Regions from separate parts of the Streptomyces sp. NPDC001415 genome, predicted to be linked through region 3. Evidence: riboswitches for the same ligand, from Rfam matches in the RefSeq annotation. Region 3 holds a riboswitch; each other region holds the start of a gene.

Region 1 (5,332 bases), on a different contig from region 3:
TGCGGCGTGCCGTCGATGTTCAGGACCTCGCACAGGACGAGGACGTTCTCGCCGCCGCGGATCGGGTCCGGGCAGGAGAACACCGGCTTCAGGACGCGGTCCGATGCGTGGCCCTCGGCCTGGTTGGTGCTGGACCCGTCGAAGCCCCAGACGGGCAGCTCGGAGACGGCGACGGGCGAACCGGCCATGATCTTCGTCTTGGAACGGAGCTTGGCGGTCGGCTCGGTGCCGTCGATCCAGATGTACTCGGCCTTGTACGTCACGGAAGCCATCCTTTGCGGGAGCTGCGGGGTGCCTGCGCGCTGCCACGCTGCGGCGCTGCTGTATGCCCGGAGCCTCACACCCCGGCATTTCCCGTCCGTTGCCCGTTTGTGAACCCGGTGTTACCTGGGGCTCCCGAGGCGCTCAGGGAAGCCCTTGCCTGTGGGGTTCCTCCGAGTGGGGCGCCGCGAGTCTCGGCGGTTCCTCCCAGGGAGCCGGTCGTACCCTGCCCTGCGGCTGCCTCGTATACCGGGGGTGGGCCGTCCGCCTTGAGCCCGTGTGCGCCGTTCCGGGCAGACTGGCCCCATGAACCGGACCGGCAGCACCACCATCCGTATCGGCCTCCTCGGCACCGGCCCCTGGGCCGCGGCCACCCACGCTCCCGCGCTCGCCACGCACCCCGGCGTCGACTTCGTGGGCGTGTGGGGGCGCCGGCCCGAGGCCGCGGCCGTCCTCGCGGGGGAGCACGGGGTCGCGGTGTACGAGGACGCCGACGCGCTGTTCGCGGACTGCGACGCCCTCGCCTTCGCGCTGCCGCCGGACGTCCAGGCGCCGCTCGCGATAAGGGCGGCGGAGGCGGGCTGCCACCTGCTCCTGGACAAGCCGGTCGCGACGAGTGTGGCCGTCGCCCGCGAGTTGGCCGAGGCGGCCGAGCGCGCCCGGGTCGCCTCCGTCGTCTTCTTCACGCTGCGCTTCGCGAAGGAGACCGCGGCGTGGGTGGCCCAACAGGCCGCCGTGGACGGCTGGTTCAGCGGACGCGCCCAGTGGTACGGGTCGCTGTTCACCCCGGGCGCCGAGCGCGGCCCGTACGCCGCCTCGCCCTGGCGGGGTGAGAAGGGCGCGCTCTGGGACGTCGGCCCGCACGCACTCGCCGTACTGACCGGGGTGCTCGGCGAGGTGACCGCGCTGACGGCCGCGGCGGGCCCCGGCGACACCGCCCACCTGATCCTGCGGCACGCCTCGGGCGCCTCCAGCACCGCAGACCTGAGCTTCACCGCACCGCCGGCGGCCGCGGGCGTCGAGGTCTCGGTGCTGGGCGAGGCGGGGCGGGCGGTCATGCCGGGCTGGGGCGGCGCCCTGGACGCGTTCGCGGGGGCGATCGACGCCCTGCTGGACGCGGCCCGCACGGGGGTGCCGCACCCTTGCGACGTACGGTTCGGGGCGCGGGTGACGGAGCTGCTGGCGGACGCGGAGGAGCAGCTCGACCGGGGTGACAGGGGTTAGGGCGACCGGGGTTGGCGCGAGCGGGGTCAGCGGGACAGTGCGTCCCGAACCGCCTCGTCGGTCCGGGCGACCAGCGCCGTCCCGTCCTCCGCCGTGATGATCGGCCGCTGGATCAGCTTGGGGTGCTCGGCGAGCGCGGAAACCCACCGGTCGCGGGAGTCGGCGTCACGAGGCCAGTCCTTGAGGCCCAGCTCCTTCGCGGCGGTCTCCTGCGTGCGCGTGATGTCCCAGGGTTCGAGACCGAGCCGGTCGAGCACGGTCCGGATCTCGTCGGGCGAGGGCACGTCTTCGAGGTAGCGGCGCACCGTGTACTCGGCGCCCTCCGCGTCCAGCAGGTCGATCGCGCTGCGGCACTTCGAACAGGCCGGGTTGATCCAGATCTCCATGGCCGCCAGGGTACCCGCGATCCACCCCCAAAGCCCGGCTGGCCAGGGCCGATTGTCAGTGCCCCCCAGTAAAATTGAGGCAGTAAGTGAGGGTTCCCGACTGCCCAGGAGGATGCCCATGACCGCTGCCGTACTCACCTCGCACGCCCCGAAACAGTTGTCCCTCCAGCCCCTTCACAAGGTGCCGCTGCCCGCCGGGCGTCCGCGCGTGTGGTACGAGTCCCACAACCGGCGTCTGAAGGCCATGCGCCTGGCCATCGCCCTGCTCGACACGGGGGTGTACCGGCCGGAGCAGGCGCCCGACCGGAAGATACGCACCGTGGCCGCGCTCATCGGAGTGCACCCGCCGTCGGAGACGACCTGCCGGATGGTGCGCGCGCTGATCTACGACGGGCGCTGAGCCCCGCACCACGGCCCGGGTCACGCCTTCGGGAGGCCGCAGGCGTGACCCCGGTCGGCGCCAGGGTGTCCGGCGAATCCTGGCCGGAGCCCCAACTCCGTACGTCCGCCCCCTACTCCGCCCCGTACTCGTCGAGGAGGCGGGCGGTCGCCTCGTCGACCACCCGGTAGCGCACGACCCGGCCCTCCTTCTCACCCGCGACCGCCCCGGCCGCCCGCAGCAGCCGCAGGGCCTGCGAGACGGCCGGGTCCCGCATGCCCGTCGCCACCGCCAGATCGGAGACGGCGAGGGGGCCCGCCCGGTGCAGGGCGAGCAGCAGCGAAAGCCGGTTGGGGTCGGCGAGCAGCGAGAACCGGTCGGCCCAGGCCCGCACCCGGCCCGGGTCGCCGATCGCCGCGATGGCGTCGCAGACCCGGTGGCCGTCGATGGTGCGGTGGCCTGCGCGTTCGGCGGGGACGAGATGCATGCCGGACATCCTCGCAGGGCCACGCCCCGAGGCCCCGTGTGATCTTCGATACCTGCACAGGTGTGCAGCTGGGCAGGCAACTCCGCGGCGTCTAGGGTGGCCTGGCCGTGGTGTTCGGGAAGACCGGTGCGAAACCGGAGCGGCCCTCGCCACTGTGATCGGGTTCCCCGGGTTCCGGGGAGTCGCAGTCCCCTCGCGACGCCACTGGCCAGGATCCACCTGCCCGGGAAGGCCGGGACCAAGGCACCCACCCGTCAGCCAGGAGACCGGCCGCGGCATCTCACGAAGTGATCCACGAGGTGCTGGAGCGTGACCCGCATGACCCTGCCCGTTCGCACGTCCCCCGAGACGGGCGCCCCCGCCGCGCCGTCCTTCCACTGGCGGCGCGAGGACACCGTCCGCACCGCCGTCCTGCTCGCGGTGATAGCCGCCCTCCACGTCGTCGCCTTCGGCGTGCTGTTCCTCCTGGTGGCCCCCGAGCACTACGCGGTCGGCACCAAGACGTACGGCATAGGCCTCGGCATCACCGCGTACACCCTCGGCATGCGGCACGCCTTCGACGCCGACCACATCGCGGCCATCGACAACACCACCCGCAAGCTGATGGCCGACGGCAAGCGGCCCGTGTCCGTCGGCTTCTGGTTCGCGCTCGGCCACTCCAGCGTGGTCGTGGTCCTCACGGCGCTGGTGGCGGGCGGCGCCCAGCTCGCGGGCACCCTGATGAACGAGGAATCCACCACCCACCAGGTGATGGGCGTGGTAGGAACCACGGCTTCCGGCTCCTTCCTCTACCTCATCGCGGCGCTCAACCTGGTGGCCCTGTTCGGCATCCTGAAGGTGTTCCGGGCGATGCGCGCGGGTGCGTACGACGAGAAGGAGCTCGAAGCGCACCTGGACTCGCGGGGCTTCATGAACCGCATCCTGGGCCGCTTCACCAGGTCGATATCCCGGCCCGGCCAGATGTTCCCGCTCGGCTTCCTCTTCGGCCTCGGCTTCGACACCGCGACCGAGGTCACCCTGATGGTGATGGCCGGCACGGGCGCCGCCGCCGGACTGCCCTGGTACGCGATCCTGTGCCTGCCGCTGCTGTTCGCGGCCGGGATGAGCCTCTTCGACACGCTGGACGGCACGTTCATGAACTTCGCCTACCAGTGGGCGTTCTCGAACCCGGTCCGCAAGGTCTACTACAACCTCACCATCACCGGCCTGTCCATCGCGGTGGCCTTCTTCATCGGCACCATAGAACTCGTCGGCGTCCTGCACGAAAAGCTCGACCTCACCGACCCGGTCAGCGGCTGGATCGCGGACCTGAACCTGGACAACGTCGGCTTCGTGATCGTCGGCCTGTTCGTGGTGGTGTGGGCGGCGGCGCTGGCGTACTGGCGCCTCGGCAAGGTCGAGCAGAAGTGGGCGGCGGGCCCGGGCGCCTGAGGGGCCGGCCTTTTGCCCGGGCCCTGGTGCGTTTACGCACCCTCACGCGGCCCCGGCACTCCCCGGTCGTTCTGCAGCGTCCACAACTCCCTGAACAGGCCGTCGGCGGCGACGAGTTGGGCGAAGGTGCCCTCCTGGATGACCCGGCCCCGGTCGAGGACGACGATGCGGTCCGCGACGGCGACGTTCGCGAGCCGGTGGGTCACCAGAACCACCGCCCGGTCGCGGGCGACCGCCCGGAGCCCCATGAAGATGCGGTGCTCGGCGCGGGCGTCGAGCGCGCTCGTCGGCTCGTCCATCACGAGCAGCCCGGCCGGACGGTGGAAGGCCCGCGCGATCGCGATCCGCTGCCACTGCCCGCCGGACAGCTCCACACCCCCGAACCACTCCCGCGCGAGCAGAGTGTCGAGCCCGCTGCGCAGCCCGTCGACGACCTCCGCCGCGCCGGAGTGGGCGGCGGCCCGTCGTACCGACTCGTCGCCCCCGTGGGGCTGCCCCAGCGTGATGTTGTCGCGCGCGGACATGGGCCAGTGCGCGAAGTCCTGCGGCACGACCGCGGTCTGCCGCCACAGGGCCAGCGGGTCGCACCGCTCCACCGCGACCCCGTCCCAGGTCACCGCCCCTTCGCTGGGCAGATAGAGCCCGGTGAGGAGCTTGCTGAGGGTGGTCTTGCCGGACCCGTTCTCGCCGACGAGCGCGAGCACCTCGCCCTTGCGCACCTCGACCGTCACCTTCTCCAGGGCGGGCCGCTCGCTGCCGGGATAGCGGTACGTCAGCGACTCGGCCCGTACGACGTCCGGCGCGGGCGGCGCCAGCGTGCCGCGCGCCATCCGGTGCCCGCCGGCTTCCTCGATGAACTCCGCCCAGTCGTCGAGGTAGAGCCCGGTCCGGAACAGCCGCGTCCCGTATCCGACGACACCGTGCAGCGAGGTGGCGACCGTGCGCAGCGCGAACACGGCGGTGCCCGCCGACGCCACCGACATCCGCCCCGACCCGAGCAGCCAGGCCAGCGCGCCCCACACCAGGCCCGCCGCGAGCCCGCCCGCCAGGGCGCCGATCACCGAGTAACGGGCGCCCTGGTGCACGGCCTTGTCGGTCGCCGCGTCCACCCGCTTGCCGATCGACCGGTACCGGTCGAGCAGGAACTCCGCCATGGTGCAGGAC
Region 2 (5,332 bases), on a different contig from region 3:
GGGCCTGCCGGGCCGCCGCCGTCATGCGTTCGAGGGCCGGGCGGACCTCTGCCCAACCGCGGGTCTTCAGACCGCAGTCGGGGTTGATCCACAGCCGTTCGGCCGGTACGGAGCGCAGGGCCCGGGTGATGAGGTGCGCGGTCTCCGCCTCGGGCGGGACGCGGGGGGAGTGGATGTCGTACACCCCGGGACCCACCTCGCGCGGATAGCCCGCCGCGGCCAGCTCGTCCGCGACCCGCATGTGGGAGCGGGCCGCCTCCAGGCTGATCACGTCCGCGTCCAGGTCGTCGATGGCGGCGAGGATCTCGCCGAACTCGGCGTAGCACATGTGGGTGTGGATCTGGGTGTCCGGCCGTACTCCGCCGGTCGTCAGCCGGAACGCCTCCGTCGCCCAGGCAAGGTACGCGGGGCGGTCGGCCGCCCGCAGCGGCAGGGTCTCGCGCAGGGCCGGCTCGTCGACCTGGATGACCGAAGTGCCGCACGTTTCAAGGTCGTCGACCTCGTCGCGCAGGGCCAGGGCGACCTGTCGGGCGGTGTCGGCGAGCGGCTGGTCGTCGCGCACGAAGGACCAGGCGAGCATGGTGACCGGCCCGGTGAGCATGCCCTTGACCGGTCGGTCGGTGAGCGACTGGGCGTACGCCGTCCAGCGGACCGTCATCGGCTCGGGCCGGGAGATGTCGCCGGCCAGGACCGGCGGGCGCACATAGCGAGTGCCGTACGACTGGACCCAGCCGTGCTGCGTGGCCAGGTAGCCGGTGAGCTGTTCGGCGAAGTACTGGACCATGTCATTGCGTTCGGGCTCGCCGTGCACCAGGACGTCGATGCCGGTCTTCTCCTGGAAGGAGACCACCTCGCGGATCTCGGCCTCGATGCGCTCCTCGTACGCGTCCGTACCGATGCGTCCGGCGCGCAGGTCGGCGCGGGCGGTGCGGAGTTCACCGGTCTGCGGGAACGAGCCGATCGTCGTCGTGGGCAGGGGCGGCAGGCGCAGGTGGGCGCGCTGGGCGACGGCACGTTCGGCATACGGCTGGGCGCGGCGGGCGTCGGCCTCGGTGATCGCGGAGGTCCGGGCGCGTACGGCCGGGTCGCGGGTGATGGCCGAACCGGCGCGGGAGGCCAAGTCGGCCCGGTTGGCAGCCAGTTCGGCCGCGATCGCCCCGGTGCCGCGGGACAGGCCGCGGGCCAGCGTGACGACCTCCGCCGTCTTCTGTCGGGCGAAGGCGAGCCAGCGCGCGATCTGCGGCTCGATGCCGTGTTCGGCGGCCGCGTCGAGCGGGACGTGGAGCAGTGAGCAGGAGGCGGCCACGTCGACGCGGTCGGCGAGGCCGAGCAGCGTGGCCAGGGTGGCGAGCGAACTCTCCAGATCGTTGATCCACACGTTGCGCCCGTCCACGACCCCCGCGACGAGCCGCTTGCCGGGCAGCCCGCCGACCGCGGCGAGGTCGTCGAGGTTGGCGGCCGCGGGGCCGGTGAAGTCCAGGGCGAGCCCGTCGACCGGTGCCTTGGCCAGGACGGGCAGGGCTTCTCCGAGCCGGTCGAAGTACGAGGCGACGAGCAACTTCGGGCGACCGGTGAGCGCGCCGAGCTCGCTGTAGGCGCGGGTGACGGCGTTCAGTTCGGCGGGGGTGCGGTCCTGGACGAGCGCGGGCTCGTCCAGCTGTACCCACTCGGCTCCGGCCGCCCGCAGATCGGCCAGCACTCGCGCGTACACCGGCAGCAGCCGGTCGAGCAGGGTGAGCGGCTCGAAGTCGGCGGCCACGCCGGGCGCGGGTTTGGCGAGCAGCAAATAGGTCACAGGCCCCACGAGCACGGGGCGCGCGGTGAGCCCGAGCGCGAGGGCCTCCTTCAACTCGCCGACCTGCTTGGCGGAGTCGGCGGCAAAGGCGGTGTCCGGCCCCAACTCCGGCACCAGATAGTGGTAGTTCGTGTCGAACCATTTCGTCATCTCAAGGGGTGCCACGTCCTGGGTGCCGCGCGCCATGGCGAAGTAGCCGTCCAGCTCGTCGGCCGCGAAGGCCCCGCGGTGGCGTTCGGGGACGGCGCCCACCATGACACTGGTGTCGAGGACGTGGTCGTAGTACGAGAAGTCGCCGGTCGGCACCTCGTGGAGGCCCGTCTCGGCGAGCCGCCGCCAGGTGGCCGCCCGCAGTTCGGCGGCGGTCCGGCGGAGTCCGGGGGCGCTGACACGGCCCTTCCAATAGCCCTCGATCGCCTTCTTCAGTTCCCGGTTCGGGCCTTGGCGGGGGTAGCCGTACAGGGTGGCGCGTGCTGCCGCGGCTGCGGACTTGGTGGTCACGAGACTCTCCTTCGCGAGCTCTTCGGTGGAACGGACCCCGGAACGGGACGAAGGCGCGAAAGGACGACGGACCTGGGCCACGGTGTGTAGGCCGTTGCCGCTGGTGCGTACGCCGACCCGCCCTAGAGGTCGCCGGGATCTCCGCGCGCGATCGGTCGCACGCGGGCAGTGGCAGGTCTTCGGACTCGCGGGCACGCCTCATGCTGTCCGAGGCATCTACTGGCCGTCGCTTCCCAGACCCGGCCGGGCCCAGTGCGTATGACGGCGGTCGTTCCCGCTCACCGCTGCGGGGCAGTCCCGGATTCCCACCGGGTTCCCTCTTACGACGCATCCCGCCTGGCGGACGGGGCGAACCAGCTGCACGGGCAGCCTATGCGCTCGACCCGCGTCCCGGGAACCACGTTCGCGCATACCGCACGGTGAGGTGCGGCACGCCGGACGCCGATCCGGACGGAGTTCACACACAGACTCCGACCGACCGGACGCGGGGCGACCCTCCCAGGCCACCCCGCGCCCACGGCTGCCGGGGCCACTCAGCCCGGCAGCACCCGGAGCCCCTCAACCCCGGTCGTAGGTGTGGAACCCCCGGCCCGTCTTCCGCCCCAGCAGGCCCGCCTCGACCATGCGGTGCAGCAGTGGGGGCGGGGCGTACAGCGGTTCCTTGAACTCTTCGTACAGGGACTCGGCGATGGAGGCGACGGTGTCCAGGCCGATCAGGTCGGCGAGTTTGAGCGGGCCCATCGGGTGGGCGCAGCCCAGCTCCATGCCGGCGTCCACGTCGGCGGCACTGGCGAAGCCGGATTCCGCCATGCGCACCGCGGCCAGCACGTAGGGGATGAGCAGGGCGTTGACCACGAACCCGGCCCGGTCCTTCGAGCGGATCACGGTCTTGCCGAGAGTGAGCCGGGCGAACTCCTCGGCCGTCGCGGCGGTCTGGGCGCTGGTGTGCAGGGACGTGACGATCTCCACCAGCGGCATGACGGGCACGGGGTTGAAGAAGTGCAGCCCGAGCACGCGGTCGGCCCGGTTGGTGGCCCGGCCGAGCCGCATGACGGGAACGGAGGAGGTGTTGGTGGCCAGGACGGCCTCGGAGTCCTCGACGATCTTGTCGAGGGCGGTGAACACCTCCGCCTTGACGACCGGGTCCTCCACGACCGCTTCGACGACGAGTTGCCGGTCGGCGAGGTCGGTGAGGCGCGTGGTGAACGCGAGCCGCCACTGCGCGCTCTCGGCCTCGGAGCGGCCCAACTTGCCGCGCTGCACGGCGTGTTGGAGGGAGTCGGCGATGCGCTCGCGGGCGCGTCGGGCGGCGGGGGCGTCGGCCTCGCACACGACGGTGTCGAGCCCGGCGCGAGCGCACACCTCGGCGATCCCGGCCCCCATCTGGCCACCGCCGACGACGCCCACGCGCTGGATGCTGGTGGTCATGACTGCTCCCTTCCTGGCCGCGGAGGGTTTTGGACGGCGGCCCTGTGGAACTGCGGTGAGGGCCGGAGCGGAGCGGAGTTGCTCGGCCCTCACCTGTCTGTGTGGTTGGCGCACCCGGCGGAGCGCCTAGTGGAACTGCTCCTCCTCGGTGGAGCCGGCCAGCGCCGTCGTCGAGGAGGCCGGGTTGACCGCGGTCGACACCAGGTCGAAGTAGCCCGTGCCGACCTCCCGCTGGTGCTTCACCGCCGTGAAGCCCCGCGCCTGCGACGCGAACTCCCGCTCCTGCAGGTCGACATACGCGGTCATGCCGTGCTCGGCGTAGCCGTGGGCCAGGTCGAACATGCCGTGGTTGAGGGAGTGGAAGCCGGCCAGGGTGATGAACTGGAAGCGGTAGCCCATCGAGCCCAGTTCGCGCTGGAACTTGGCGATCTGGTCGTCGTCCAGGGCCGCCTTCCAGTTGAAGGACGGCGAGCAGTTGTAGGCCAGCATCTGGTCGGGGTGCTCGGCGTGGATCGCCTCCGCGAACTCCCGGGCCTGCGCGAGGTCCGGGGTGCCCGTCTCCATCCAGATGAGGTCCGCGTACGGTGCGTACGCGAGGCCGCGGGCGATGACCGGGGCCATGCCGTTCTCGACCCGGTAGAAGCCCTCGGCGGTGCGCTCGCCGGTGCAGAAACGGGCATCCAGCTCGTCGACGTCGCTGGTCAGCAGGGTCGCGGCGAGGGCGTCGGTACGGGCGACGACCAGCGTGGGGACATCGGCGATGTCGGCGGCGAGGCGGGCCGCGTTGAGGGTACGGATGTGCTGGGCGGTGGGGACGAGCACCTTGCCTCCGAGGTGGCCGCACTTCTTCTCGGAGGCGAGCTGGTCCTCGTAATGGATGCCCGCCGCGCCGGCCGCGATCATCGCCTTGGTCAGCTCGAAGGCGTTGAGCGGTCCGCCGAATCCGGCCTCCGCGTCGGCGACGATCGGGGCGAGCCAATCGGTCGTGTCGCTGCCGCCCTCGGCGGTGGCGATCTGGTCGGCCCGCAGCAGCGCGTTGTTGATCCGACGCACCACCTGGGGAACGGAGTTGGCCGGGTAGAGCGACTGGTCGGGGTAGGTGTGCCCGGCCTGGTTGGCGTCGGCTGCGACCTGCCAGCCGGACAGGTAGATCGCCTGGAGCCCGGCCTTCACCTGCTGGACGGCCTGCCCGCCGGTCAGCGCGCCGAGTGCGTGGATGTAGTCGCGCTCGTGCAGTTGGCGCCACAGCCGCTCGGCGCCGCGCCGGGCGAGGGTGTGCTCCTCACGGACGCTGCCGGAGAGCCGGACCACGTCCTCGGCACTGTAGGTGCGCTCGATCCCCTGCCAGCGAGGGTCCGTCGCCCACCGCTGCGCCAGCTCCGCCGCTGCCGCCGTCGTCTCTGCCGCCGTCGTCTCTGCCTGCGCCATGACCGTCTCCCGGTGTCGCGTCGAACGTGTGAGAAATGCTTCGAATGCCAAGGGTGTGAAGAGGCGATGACTCTCGTCATCGGTGTGCGGCCCGTCGTGCCATCTCGGGTGTGTGAGAGGCGGGGAGGCCCGGCCCGATGGTGCCGAAATCTCCGGTGCCAGACCGTGAACCACTGCTGG
Region 3 (5,332 bases):
GACGCGGACCCGCTGGCCGCCCTGTTCGCCGAGGGCCCGAGCGAGCCGCCCGCCGACCCCGCGCTCGCCCGCCTCTTCCCCGAGGCGTACGCGAGCGAGGAGAGCGATGAACTGCGCGCCAAATCAGCCGAGTTCAGGCGCTTCACCGAGAACGACCTGCGCGCGCGCAAGCGCGCCGACGCCCTCGCGGTCGTGCACGGGCTCGACGCGCTGAGCCCCAAGGGCGACGGCGGGGCCGTCCTCAAGCTGACCGCCGAGGACTCCCGGCACTGGCTGGGCGCGCTCAACGACCTGCGCCTGACCATCGCCACCCGCCTCGACATCACCGACGAGGACGAGAGCGGCGAGCTGTACCAGCTGCCCGACGACGACCCGCGCAAGCCGATGGTGATGGCTTATCTGTGGCTGGGTGTGCTGCAGGAAACACTCATCGAAACGCTCATGCCCTGACCGAGCGACCAGCAGATGGCCGTTCGCTCAGCGGACGCTCAAATCCGTATAACGATCCCGTCACCACATCGACCTGCTTTGTCATATTGACGCCCCTTTGTCCACTTCTTCCTGTGGGGTGCGCCACAGTGGCCGATAGGGATCACCCATAAGGCCGTGATAAATCTTCACGACCACCCGGGGACGCCACCCATGTCTCCCGGGGGCGCTTCGACCGGCTGACCGCCGGTGGCACTCCATCCACATCCGGGGGGATCAGGACCTGATCCGCCGCTTCGTGACCGAGGCGGGCGGGTCAGCATGGAGAAAGGCGCACCACCATGACCTCAGCGCAGGTCGACCAGCACGACGACCGTCCTGCCGGCAATGAGGCCGCGGGGACCGCCCACAGTCCGAGCGAGGGCTCGGGCGAGGGATACCAGCGGGGCCTCGGGGCCCGGCAGATCCAGATGATCGCGATCGGCGGTGCCATCGGCACCGGCCTCTTCCTCGGCGCGGGCAAGGCCATCTCGAAGGCCGGCCCCAGCCTCATCCTGGCCTACGCCATCGCGGGCCTGGTCATCTTCTTCATCATGCGCGCCCTCGGCGAGCTGCTCATGTACCGCCCGGTGTCGGGCTCCTTCTCGGAGTACGCCCGGGAGTTCGTCGGCCCGTTCTGGGGCTTCGTCACCGGCTGGACGTACTGGCTCTTCTGGGTCGTCACCGGCATCACCGAAGTCACCGCGGCCGCCCAGTACATGGCCTTCTGGACCCACAGCGACGTCCCGCAATGGCTGTACGCGCTGGTCTTCACGCTCATCCTGTACGCCGTGAACCTCATCTCCGTGAAGCTCTTCGGCGAGCTGGAGTTCTGGTTCTCCATGGTCAAGGTGACCGCCATCGTCGGCATGATCCTGATCTGCGCCGGCATCCTCACCGTCGGCTTCTCCGACGCCGCGGACACCGCCACCGTCGCCAACCTCTGGAACGACCGCGGGTTCTTCCCCAAGGGCATCGGCGGCACGCTGATGACCCTGCAGATCGTCATGTTCGCCTTCCTCGCCGTCGAGCTGGTCGGTGTGACCGCGGGCGAGTCCAAGGACCCCGAGAAGACCCTGCCCAAGGCCATCAACACCGTGCCGTGGCGCATCGCCGTCTTCTACATCGGCGCCCTGATCATGATCCTCTCGGTCGTCCCGTGGCACGAGTTCCAGCCGGGCGTCAGCCCCTTCGTCGCCGCCTTCGAGAAGATGGGCCTCGGCGTCGGCGCCGCCATCGTCAACTTCGTCGTGCTGACCGCCGCGCTCTCCTCCTGCAACTCGGGCATGTACTCCACCGGCCGCATGCTGCGCGACCTCGCGCTCAACGGCCAGGGCCCCAAGGTCTTCACCAAGCTGACCAAGAGCGGCACCCCGCTGGTCGGCACCACCGTCTCCGCCGCGCTCATGCTGGTCGGCGTGTGGATCAACTACGTGGCACCCGGCAAGGCCTTCGACTACGTGGTCTCCTTCGCCACCATCTCCGGCATGTGGGCCTGGATCATGATCCTGGTCTGTCAGATCCGCTACCGCCGCCTGTCGGACGCCGGCGCCCTGCCGCAGTCCAGCTTCCGCGCCCCCGGCGCCCCGTACACCAGCTGGTTCGCGCTGATCTTCATCTTCATGGTCATCGTGATGATGGGCATCGACAAGGACTCCCGCGTCTCGCTGTACTGCGCACCGCTGTGGGGCCTGATCCTCGGCGTCTCCTACCTGGTCCTGAAGGCCAAGAACCCGGAGAACAAGGCGTTCGAGAAGCGCAACTGAGTCTCTGACCAGCACGTTCTCACCATGCGGGCCGTTTCGTATCGCACCTCGATACGGAACGGCCCGTCTGCTTATCCTTGCCGACATGCTGACCATCACCCAGGCCCTGTACGACCAGCTCGTGGCGCACGCCCGCGCCGACCACCCCGACGAGGCGTGCGGTGTGGTCGCGGGCCCGGCGGGCTCCGGCCGCGCCGAGCGCTTCATCCCCATGCTGAACGCGGCCCGCTCGCCCACGTTCTACGAGTTCGACTCGCAGGACCTGCTGAAGCTGTACCGCGAGATGGACGACCGCGACGAGGAGCCGGTGATCGTCTACCACTCCCACACGGCGACCGAGGCCTACCCCTCACGCACCGACGTGTCGTACGCGAACGAGCCCGGCGCGCACTACGTCCTCGTCTCGACGGCGGACACGGACGGCGCGGGGGAGTTCCAGTTCCGCTCGTACCGGATCGTGGACGGCGTGATCACGGAGGAAGACGTCAAGGTCGTCGAGGCGTACTGACCGGCGCAGGAGCCGCACCGCCACACACCAAAGGCGCACCGGCCCGTACTATCTGTACGCAATCTTGATCATTCGGGCGGCAGGACCCAGGAAGCCGGTGTGAATCCGGCACGGTCCCGCCACTGTGACCGGCGCCGCGGAAGACCCGCGGCGCCGGAAGCCAGGAACTGACCTGCCGCCTTCTCCCGACAACAGGGGACGTGGATCCCCTCGGAGGAGCTCAGCCATGCTCTGGCGCCGCGCGGCCCTGGCCGCCGCCCTGCTGTTCCCGCTCGCCGCGTGCACGACACGGGCGCAGCCCGAGGCCGCCGGCGGTTCGGCCCCCGGCTTCCCGTACACGGTCACCAACTGTGGGGTGACGACGACGTTCACCGCGCCGCCGAAGCGGGCGGTGACGATGAACCAGCACGCCACGGAGGTCATGCTGGAGCTTGGCCTCGCCAACTCCCTTGCCGGAACCGCCTACTTGGACGACAAGGTCCTCCCGAAGTACGAGGCGGCCTACCGCACGGTGCCGGTCCTCGCGGCCGAATACCCCTCCTACGAAAAGCTCCTGTCGGCCGCCCCCGACTACGTGTACGGCGGCTACGCGTCCGCCTTCGCCGCGAACGAGGGCCGGGGGCGCGAGGCCCTGGCCAAGAGCGGCATCAGGTCCCGCCTGAACGTGGAGAACTGCCCCAAGGGCGCCTCGACGACGATGAACGAGGTGTACGAGGAGGTCCGCGAGGTGGGCCGGACGTTCGGGGTGCCCGAGCGGGCGGAGACGTGGGTGAAGGCCGCCGAGGCCACGAACGCGCGGACGGCCGCGGCACACAAGGGCGCGGCCCCGCTCCCGGTCTTCGTCTACGACAGCGGGGACAAGACGGCGTTCACCGTGGGCGGCAAGGGCATCGGCAACGACATCGTCACCCGGGCGGGCGGCCGCAACGTCTTCGCGGACGACCTCAAGGACAAGTCGTTCGGCGACGCGAGCTGGGAGAACGTGGTGGCCCGCGCACCCGAGCTGATCCTGATCCTGGACTACGGCGGCACGAGCGCGGACGCCAAGAAACAACGCCTGCGCGCCGACCCGGCACTGGCCTCCGTCCCCGCCGTCAAGAACAACCGCTTCGCGGTCCTGCCCCTGTCCGACATGGTGACGGGCGTCAGAGCGCCGGACGCGGTGGCCAAGCTGGCGGGGCAGCTGAGGGCGGGAGAGTGAACGGCGTGACCCCGCGCCGGCGGTACCCCCTCGTCATCGGGGTGCTCACGACCGTGCTGGTCGCCGCGGCCATCGCCGGGCTCGCGCTCGGCTCGGTGCGGATACCGCCCCGCCAGGTTCTTGAGATCGTCACCGGCTCGGCGGAGCCGGGCCCGTACCGGACCATCGTGCTCGACGTGCGGCTGCCCCGCGTCGTACTCGGGGCCGTCGTCGGGGCCGGGCTCGCCGTCATCGGCACCGTGCTCCAGGCCCTCGTGCGCAACCCGCTCGCCGACCCCTTCCTGCTCGGGGTGTCCAGCGGGGCGAGCGCCGGGGCCGTCGCCGTGATCGTGCTCGGGGTGGGGGCCGGGGCGGCCACCACCGTCACGCTGCCCGCCGCCGCCTTCGCGGGGGCACTCGCCGCACTCGTCCTCGTGTACACCCTGGCCAGACGCGGCGGCTCCATGACGGGCGGCCGCCTGGTCCTCGCCGGGGTCGCCGTCTCCTACGTCCTGTCCGCGCTGACCAGCCTGATCCTGGTCACCTCGGCCAGCGCCGAACACGTAACCGAAGTCCTGCACTGGACGCTCGGCGGACTCGGCGGCGCCCGCTGGGACATGCTCGCCCTGCCCGCCGCCGCCCTCGGCATCGGCACCCTCGTCCTGATCGCCCTGGCCCGCCCCCTGGACCTGCTCCTCGTCGGCGAAGAGGGCGCCACCGTCCTCGGCCTCGACACCGGCCGCTTCCGCGCGGCCGTCTTCGTGCTCGCCTCCCTGCTCACCGGCGTCCTCGTCGCGTACAGCGGAGCGATCGGCTTCGTCGGCCTGATGGTTCCGCACGCCGCACGCATGGCCGTCGGCGCCGCCCACCGCACCCTGCTCCCGGTCGCGGCCCTCGGCGGCGCCGCCTTCCTCGTCCTCGCCGACCTCGCGGCCCGCACCGTCGCCGCCCCGCAGGACATCCCCGTCGGCGTGCTCACCGCGCTCACCGGCGGCCCGTTCTTCCTCTGGATGCTGCGCGGCCAAAGGGCCGGCGCGGAAGGCAGCCCCGCATGACGACCCTGCGCACCGAGTCGCTCTCGTACACCACGCCCCAGGGCCGCGAACTGCTCTCCGGCATCGATCTGCACGCCGCCGACGGCGAGACCGTCGCCCTGGTCGGCCCCAACGGCAGCGGCAAGACGACCCTGCTGCGCTGCATGTACGCGACCCTGCGCCCCACCACCGGCCGCGTCCTGCTCGACGGCGCCGACCTGCACGCCCTGCCCGCCAAGGCCCGCGCCCGCCGCATCGCGACCGTCCCGCAGGACGCCGACGCCGGAGGCATCGAGCTGACCGTCCGCGAGATCGTCGCCATGGGCCGCTCCCCGCACCACCGCTTCTGGGAGGCCGACACCGCCACCGACGACAC
Region 4 (5,332 bases), on a different contig from region 3:
GGCGACCTGGTCGCGGGCGTGCTCGCTGATCAGCGGCCCGCACACGGTCGCCGGGTCGGCCGGGTCTCCCACCGGGGTGGCTCGCAGCGCCTCGGAGAGGGCCTCCCGCAACGGGTCGAGGGCGGCGCCGACCGCGATCACGCGGCTGGTGGCGGTGCACTTCTGGCCCGCGTACCCGGCGATCGCGGCGGCGATGTGGGTGGCGGCCTGCCCGATGTCGGCGTCCGGAAGGACGATCGCCGCGTTCAGGCCGCCCATCTCCGCCTGGACGGGGATGCCCCGCGCGGTGGCGGCCCGCGCGACCGCCTGGCCCACGGTGGTCGAGCCGGTGAAGGACACGATGTCGGCGGCGTGGATCAGCGCGTTGCCCTCGGTGGCACCGCCGGGCAGCACGGTGAACACCCCCTTGGGCAGCGCCTGTTGGACGATCTCCGCCAGGCGCTGGGCGCACGCCGTGGCTTCGGGGGCGGGCTTGAGTACGACGGCGTTGCCGGTCGCCAGGGCGGGAGCGGACTTCCAGCTCGGGATGGCGAAGGGGAAGTTCCAGGGTGTGACCAGCCCGGCCACCCCGTACGGGCGTCGGCGGGTCAGCAGCAGCCCCGCTCCCGTGGCGGGCTCGTGGACGGCGCCGGTCGGCTCGTACGGAGCCTGGGCGTAGTACCGCCAGATCGCGACGGTCCGGGCGACTTCGGCGCGCGCCTCGGTGAGCGGCTTGCCCACCTCGCGCACGGCGAGGGCCGCCAGTTCGTCGGCGGCCGCCTCGACGGCGGCGGCGACCGATCCGAGCGCCGCCGAGCGGGCGGCCGCCCCGCCGGACAGCCAGCCGGTCTGGGCGGCGCGGGCCCGCTCCACGGCGTCCACCGCGGCGAGCGCGCCGGGGGCCGGAATCCGGACGAGCACGTCCGTGGGGTCGGCCGGGTTGCGGGAGGTGAGGAGGGAGACGGCGGTGGTCATGGGAGGGGGCCTCCGGGGGGAAGGGGGAGGGGTCGGCCGGGGAACGGGTCAACGGTGGCCGGCGGCGGTGGCCTTCTCGGTGGCCTCGCGCACCCCGGCCTCGATCTCCCCGGCCAGCGGTAGGCGCGGCGGGCGCACGGGCCCGCCGCGGCGGCCGACGAGGTCCATCGACAGCTTGATGGACTGCACGAACTCGGTCTTGGAGTCCCAACGCAGCAGCGGGTGCAGGGACTTGTAGAGCGGCAGCGCGGTGTGAAGGTCACCGGCGACGGCCGCGTGGTAGAGCTCGGCGCAGGTGGCCGGGAAGGCGTTGGGATATCCGGCGATCCAGCCCACCGCCCCGGCCGTCGCGAGTTCGAGCAGGACGTCGTCGGCGCCGATCAACAGGTCGAGATCCGGGGCCAGTTCGCCGATCTCGTACCCTCTGCGCACATCGCCGCTGAACTCCTTGACGGCGACGATGCTGCCGTCCTGGTGCAGCCGGGCGAGGAGCGCGGGGGTGAGGTCGACCTTCGTGTCGATGGGGTTGTTGTACGCCACGACCGGCACTCCGGCCTTGGCGACCTCGGCGTAGTGGGCGCGGACCGCCGGGGCGTCGGCGCGGTAGGCGTTGGGCGGCAGCAGGAGGACCGAGCCGCAGCCCGCCTCGCCCGCCTGCTCGGCCCAGCGGCGCGACTCGGCGCTCCCGTAGGCCGCGACACCAGGCATCACCCGCGCGCCGTCGCCCGCCGCGTCGACGGCGACGCGGACCACTTGGGCACGCTCTTCGGCGGTGAGGGTCTGGTACTCGCCGAGCGAACCGTTGGGCACGACACCGTCGCAGCCGTTGTCGATCAGCCAACGGACGTGCTCGGCGTACGCGTCGTAGTCGACGGACAGGTCGTCGCGCAGGGGCAGCGCGGTGGCGACCATGATGCCGCGCCAGGGGCGGGTGACGTTCCAAGCGGTGGCGGTCATGTACGGAAGCCTCTCTATGGCATGTGACATTTTACTGGGTTTTGCCAGGCGCCCCGACTGGCGCCCGCAGGCCCACCCGGAGCCGGTGCGGCAGTTCCCGTGAGGGCATCAGTAATATTTCACATTGCACTAGACCTGCCAAGGGTCGACCCCAACTACCCCTTGCCGCCTAGGACTTGGTGACCCGAATCCGGGCCCATATGCCCGCATAGCGCAACAGACGGGGCCCGGCGCCGGGTTTGTGCCCCGGACGCCGAGCCCCATTTCAGCGAACTGCGTTACGCGATTCCCTGTTGTTACGCGATTCCCTGTTGATCAGTGACGGTCGTTCAGTCGCAGGAGGAACCGACGCCGTCGAACTGGGCACCTGGATTGCCCTCACCGTTGAGCGCATTGCCGAGCAGGCCGTTCAGGATCCCGACCTGGCCGAGGATGTCGACGTTCAGGTCGTGGCTCTTGCAGTAGGAGCCATGGCCGTGGTGGCCACCCCTGCCTTCTGCGCCTTGGGCGGTGGCGGTGCCGGTGGCTATGAAGCTCATGCTCCCGAGCATGGCGGCCGCGACAGCGGCCTTGTAGAGCTTGCGCATTGCTCCTCCTTAGGTCAGTGGAGCGCATCACCAAAAGATCCACTTTGCGCTCAATTTGGAGGCTAATCCGATATCTCCCGCAGCGCTCACCGAGGCTGCCATTCGGGTACCTGAGGCTCAATCAGCCGTGTGGAGACCTGCGACACCCCTCGCCACGAGCCCCCGGATACCGACCGCGTGAAGCATGCTGCAAGCCAAAGCCTGACAACTCGGAACCACCTACGTGAGGCATCCCTTCATGAGCCTGAGCATCCGCAACCAGATCGCCGGCACCGTCACCGCCGTCACCCCCGGCGAGGTCATGGCGACCGTCAGGGTCCGTCTCGACGGCGGCCAGGACATCACCGCCGCGATCACCCTGGAGGCCGTCAAGGAGCTCGGTCTCGCCGAGGGCTCCGCGGTCAAGACCCTGATCAAGTCCACCGAGGTCGCGCTGGCCACCGGTCCGGTGGCGGGCCTGTCCATCCGCAACCAGATCCCGGGCACGATCACGGACGTCGCCACGGGCGGCGCCATGGCCTCCGTCAAGCTCGACGTCCAGGGCGGCCGGCTCACCGCCGCCATCACCAAGGACGCCGTCGCCGACCTGAACCTGGCCGCCGGCACCTCCGTCGTCGCCCTGATCAAGTCGACCGAGATCTCCCTCGCCGCCGCCTGACCCCCGAACGCGACCCTCACCCGCCTCAGAGCCTGTGTCTGAACCCCGCCCGGGTCCGGACGGGGTTCAGACACAAGCTCTCAGAGCGGCCGGCCCACCCCCACGTTCCAGCGCCCCGCCCGGCCGCTCAGCTCCGTCGCCGTCAGCGGCGCGACGTCGATGCGCCAGAACGCCGACTCCGGCGCGCCCAGCGCCCGCAGCACCAGAGCCCGTACGATCTCGGGCTCCACCACCGCGAGCGTGCGACCGCCCTCGGCGAAGGCCCCGTCCAGCCAGGTCCCCGCCCGCGCGCACAACTCCCGTACGGATTCGCCGCCGTGCGGGGCCGAACCCGGGTCCGTCAGCCAGGCGCCCACCGCGTCCGGCTCGGCCTCGCTCACCTCGGCCAGGGCTCGGCCCCGCCAGCGGCCCACGTCCAGACCGGCCAGCTCCGCAACGACACGGGGCTCCCCGCCGAACGCCTCCGCCGTCTCCCGACAGCGAACGGTCGGCGAGGTCAGCGACCGGTCCGCGGCGGGCAGGCCGGCCGCCGCCGACCTCGCCCGGGCAAGACCCGACGCCTCCAGCGGACCGCCGTCCTCGAAACGCGCCTCCCGCAGCGCCCTGCTGAACGCAGGCGAGATCAACATCACCCGGGTGGTCATCGCACTCCTCGACAAGCCGACAGCATTCAGCGGTAATCCGGCACAAACAGCCTGTTATCAGGGGCGTTCGGCCGGTCCGCGCGCCCCCGCCCCCGCCGTGCGCCCTTGGCCGGTTCTCCGCTTCGCGCTACCGTCTCGTCGTTGATGACGACGGCAGGACGGAAGCCGGTGAGAATCCGGCACGGTCGCGCCACTGTATGCCCAGCACCATCCACCTCCCTCGGGAGTGGGGAACGCCGAGCAAGTCAGACCCGTAGCCGTCGTCGTGTGCACCACCAAGATGGGACGCGAGTTCCCCCAGGAGGTTCTGCCATGGCGCAGTCCGTAGCCCAGCCGACCAGCATGCCCACCGCCGTACCCGCAAAGCTGCCGATCGGCGCGATCGCCCCCTGGGCGGCCTTCTTCGGCATCCTGATGCTGGTCCTGCTCTACTTCATCGGCGCCGAACAGGGCGCCACCTCTCTCCTCTCCGGCGAGAACGTGCACGAATGGGTGCACGACGGCCGTCACCTGCTCGGCTTCCCCTGCCACTGACCGGCAGCGGACCCGACCTCATGAATTCCGCAACCGTACGGGGCCTCCTCGTGCGCGGCATGCTCGCCGGCCTGGCCGCCGGGCTGCTCGCGCTCGCCGTCGCGTACTTCCTCGGCGAGCCGCGGGTGGACGCGGCCATCGCCTACGAGGACGCCCACACCCACGAACACGGCATGGAAGCCGTCAGCCGCACGATGCAGTCCACCGGCGGCCTGGCCACCGGCGTGCTCGTCTACGGTGTCGCCTTCGGCGGCATCGCGGCGCTCGCCTTCTGCTTCGCGCTCGGCAGGATCGGCCGCTTCGGCCCGCGGGCGACGGCGCTGCTGCTGTCGTCGGCCGCACTGATCGCGGTCTACGTGGTGCCGTTCCTGAAGTACCCGGCGAACCCGCCGTCCGTCGGCGAACCCGACACCATCGGCAAACGCACCCTGCTGTACTTCCTGATGATGGCGCTCGGCGTGCTGCTGTCCATCGCCACCGTGATCCTCGGCAAGCGCCTCGCGCCGCGCCTGGGGAACTGGAACGCCACCATCGCCGCCGGCGCGTTCTTCGCGCTGGTCATCGGCTTGGCCTACGCCTTCCTTCCGGCCGTCAACGAGGTCCCCAAGGACTTCTCCGCCACGCTGCTCTGGCAGTTCCGCCTCGCGGCGCTCGCCATCCAGCTCACCCTGTGGACCACCTTCGGGCTGGTCTTCGGCCACCTGGCGGACCGGGTCCTCGCACCCCGCCCGGCAGCCGCCGACACCAACGCGGTCAAGCACACAACTCCCGTACCGCACTAGGCAGTTGAGCGATTCGGCAGCCGAGCTGTCGAGCTGTGAGAAGGGCCCGCCGGGAAGTATCCGGCGGGCCCTTCCGCATGTGCCGCGGGCGCCGGCGGCCCGGGGGTTCAGACGCAGGCTCTCAGAGCCTGTGTCTGAACCCCGTCCGGATCAGGCCGGGGCGTCTGGTGCGTGCGATCGCAAGGCGCCGGAGCGTCCTCGATGGGGGTACCCCCT

The links. Region 3 has a riboswitch for cobalamin ahead of ACWC2B_RS04095 (ABC transporter substrate-binding protein). Riboswitches for the same ligand answer to the same signal wherever they lie in the genome.
Region 1: linked by a shared signal. The riboswitch ahead of ACWC2B_RS00310 (HoxN/HupN/NixA family nickel/cobalt transporter) and the one ahead of ACWC2B_RS04095 (ABC transporter substrate-binding protein) in region 3 are both predicted to bind cobalamin.
Region 2: linked by a shared signal. The riboswitch ahead of metE (5-methyltetrahydropteroyltriglutamate--homocysteine S-methyltransferase) and the one ahead of ACWC2B_RS04095 (ABC transporter substrate-binding protein) in region 3 are both predicted to bind cobalamin.
Region 4: linked by a shared signal. The riboswitch ahead of ACWC2B_RS33670 (CbtB domain-containing protein) and the one ahead of ACWC2B_RS04095 (ABC transporter substrate-binding protein) in region 3 are both predicted to bind cobalamin.

Annotation. Positions count from the first base shown of each region.
Region 1 is NZ_JBSFIE010000001.1:68,306-73,637, reverse strand. It holds gene glnII (glutamine synthetase) at 1-263, opposite strand, end outside; gene ACWC2B_RS00330 (Gfo/Idh/MocA family protein) at 568-1,485, shown strand; gene ACWC2B_RS00325 (arsenate reductase family protein) at 1,512-1,871, opposite strand; gene ACWC2B_RS00320 (hypothetical protein) at 1,990-2,271, shown strand; gene ACWC2B_RS00315 (ArsR/SmtB family transcription factor) at 2,384-2,737, opposite strand; cobalamin riboswitch at 2,829-3,026, shown strand; gene ACWC2B_RS00310 (HoxN/HupN/NixA family nickel/cobalt transporter) at 3,056-4,168, shown strand; gene ACWC2B_RS00305 (ABC transporter ATP-binding protein) at 4,201-5,332, opposite strand, start outside.
Region 2 is NZ_JBSFIE010000014.1:27,400-32,731, forward strand. It holds gene metE (5-methyltetrahydropteroyltriglutamate--homocysteine S-methyltransferase) at 1-2,296, opposite strand, end outside; cobalamin riboswitch at 2,450-2,670, opposite strand; gene ACWC2B_RS20110 (3-hydroxybutyryl-CoA dehydrogenase) at 2,855-3,724, opposite strand; gene aceA (isocitrate lyase) at 3,851-5,152, opposite strand.
Region 3 is NZ_JBSFIE010000002.1:412,980-418,311, reverse strand. It holds gene ACWC2B_RS04110 (DUF2017 domain-containing protein) at 1-450, shown strand, start outside; gene ACWC2B_RS04105 (amino acid permease) at 771-2,234, shown strand; gene ACWC2B_RS04100 (Mov34/MPN/PAD-1 family protein) at 2,320-2,742, shown strand; cobalamin riboswitch at 2,807-2,932, shown strand; gene ACWC2B_RS04095 (ABC transporter substrate-binding protein) at 2,969-3,943, shown strand; gene ACWC2B_RS04090 (FecCD family ABC transporter permease) at 3,940-4,977, shown strand; gene ACWC2B_RS04085 (ABC transporter ATP-binding protein) at 4,974-5,332, shown strand, end outside.
Region 4 is NZ_JBSFIE010000042.1:3-5,334, reverse strand. It holds gene ACWC2B_RS33695 (aldehyde dehydrogenase family protein) at 1-954, opposite strand, end outside; gene ACWC2B_RS33690 (dihydrodipicolinate synthase family protein) at 1,003-1,911, opposite strand; gene ACWC2B_RS33685 (hypothetical protein) at 2,241-2,498, opposite strand; gene ACWC2B_RS33680 (TOBE domain-containing protein) at 2,737-3,156, shown strand; gene ACWC2B_RS33675 (histidine phosphatase family protein) at 3,237-3,800, opposite strand; cobalamin riboswitch at 3,916-4,075, shown strand; gene ACWC2B_RS33670 (CbtB domain-containing protein) at 4,113-4,334, shown strand; gene ACWC2B_RS33665 (CbtA family protein) at 4,355-5,116, shown strand.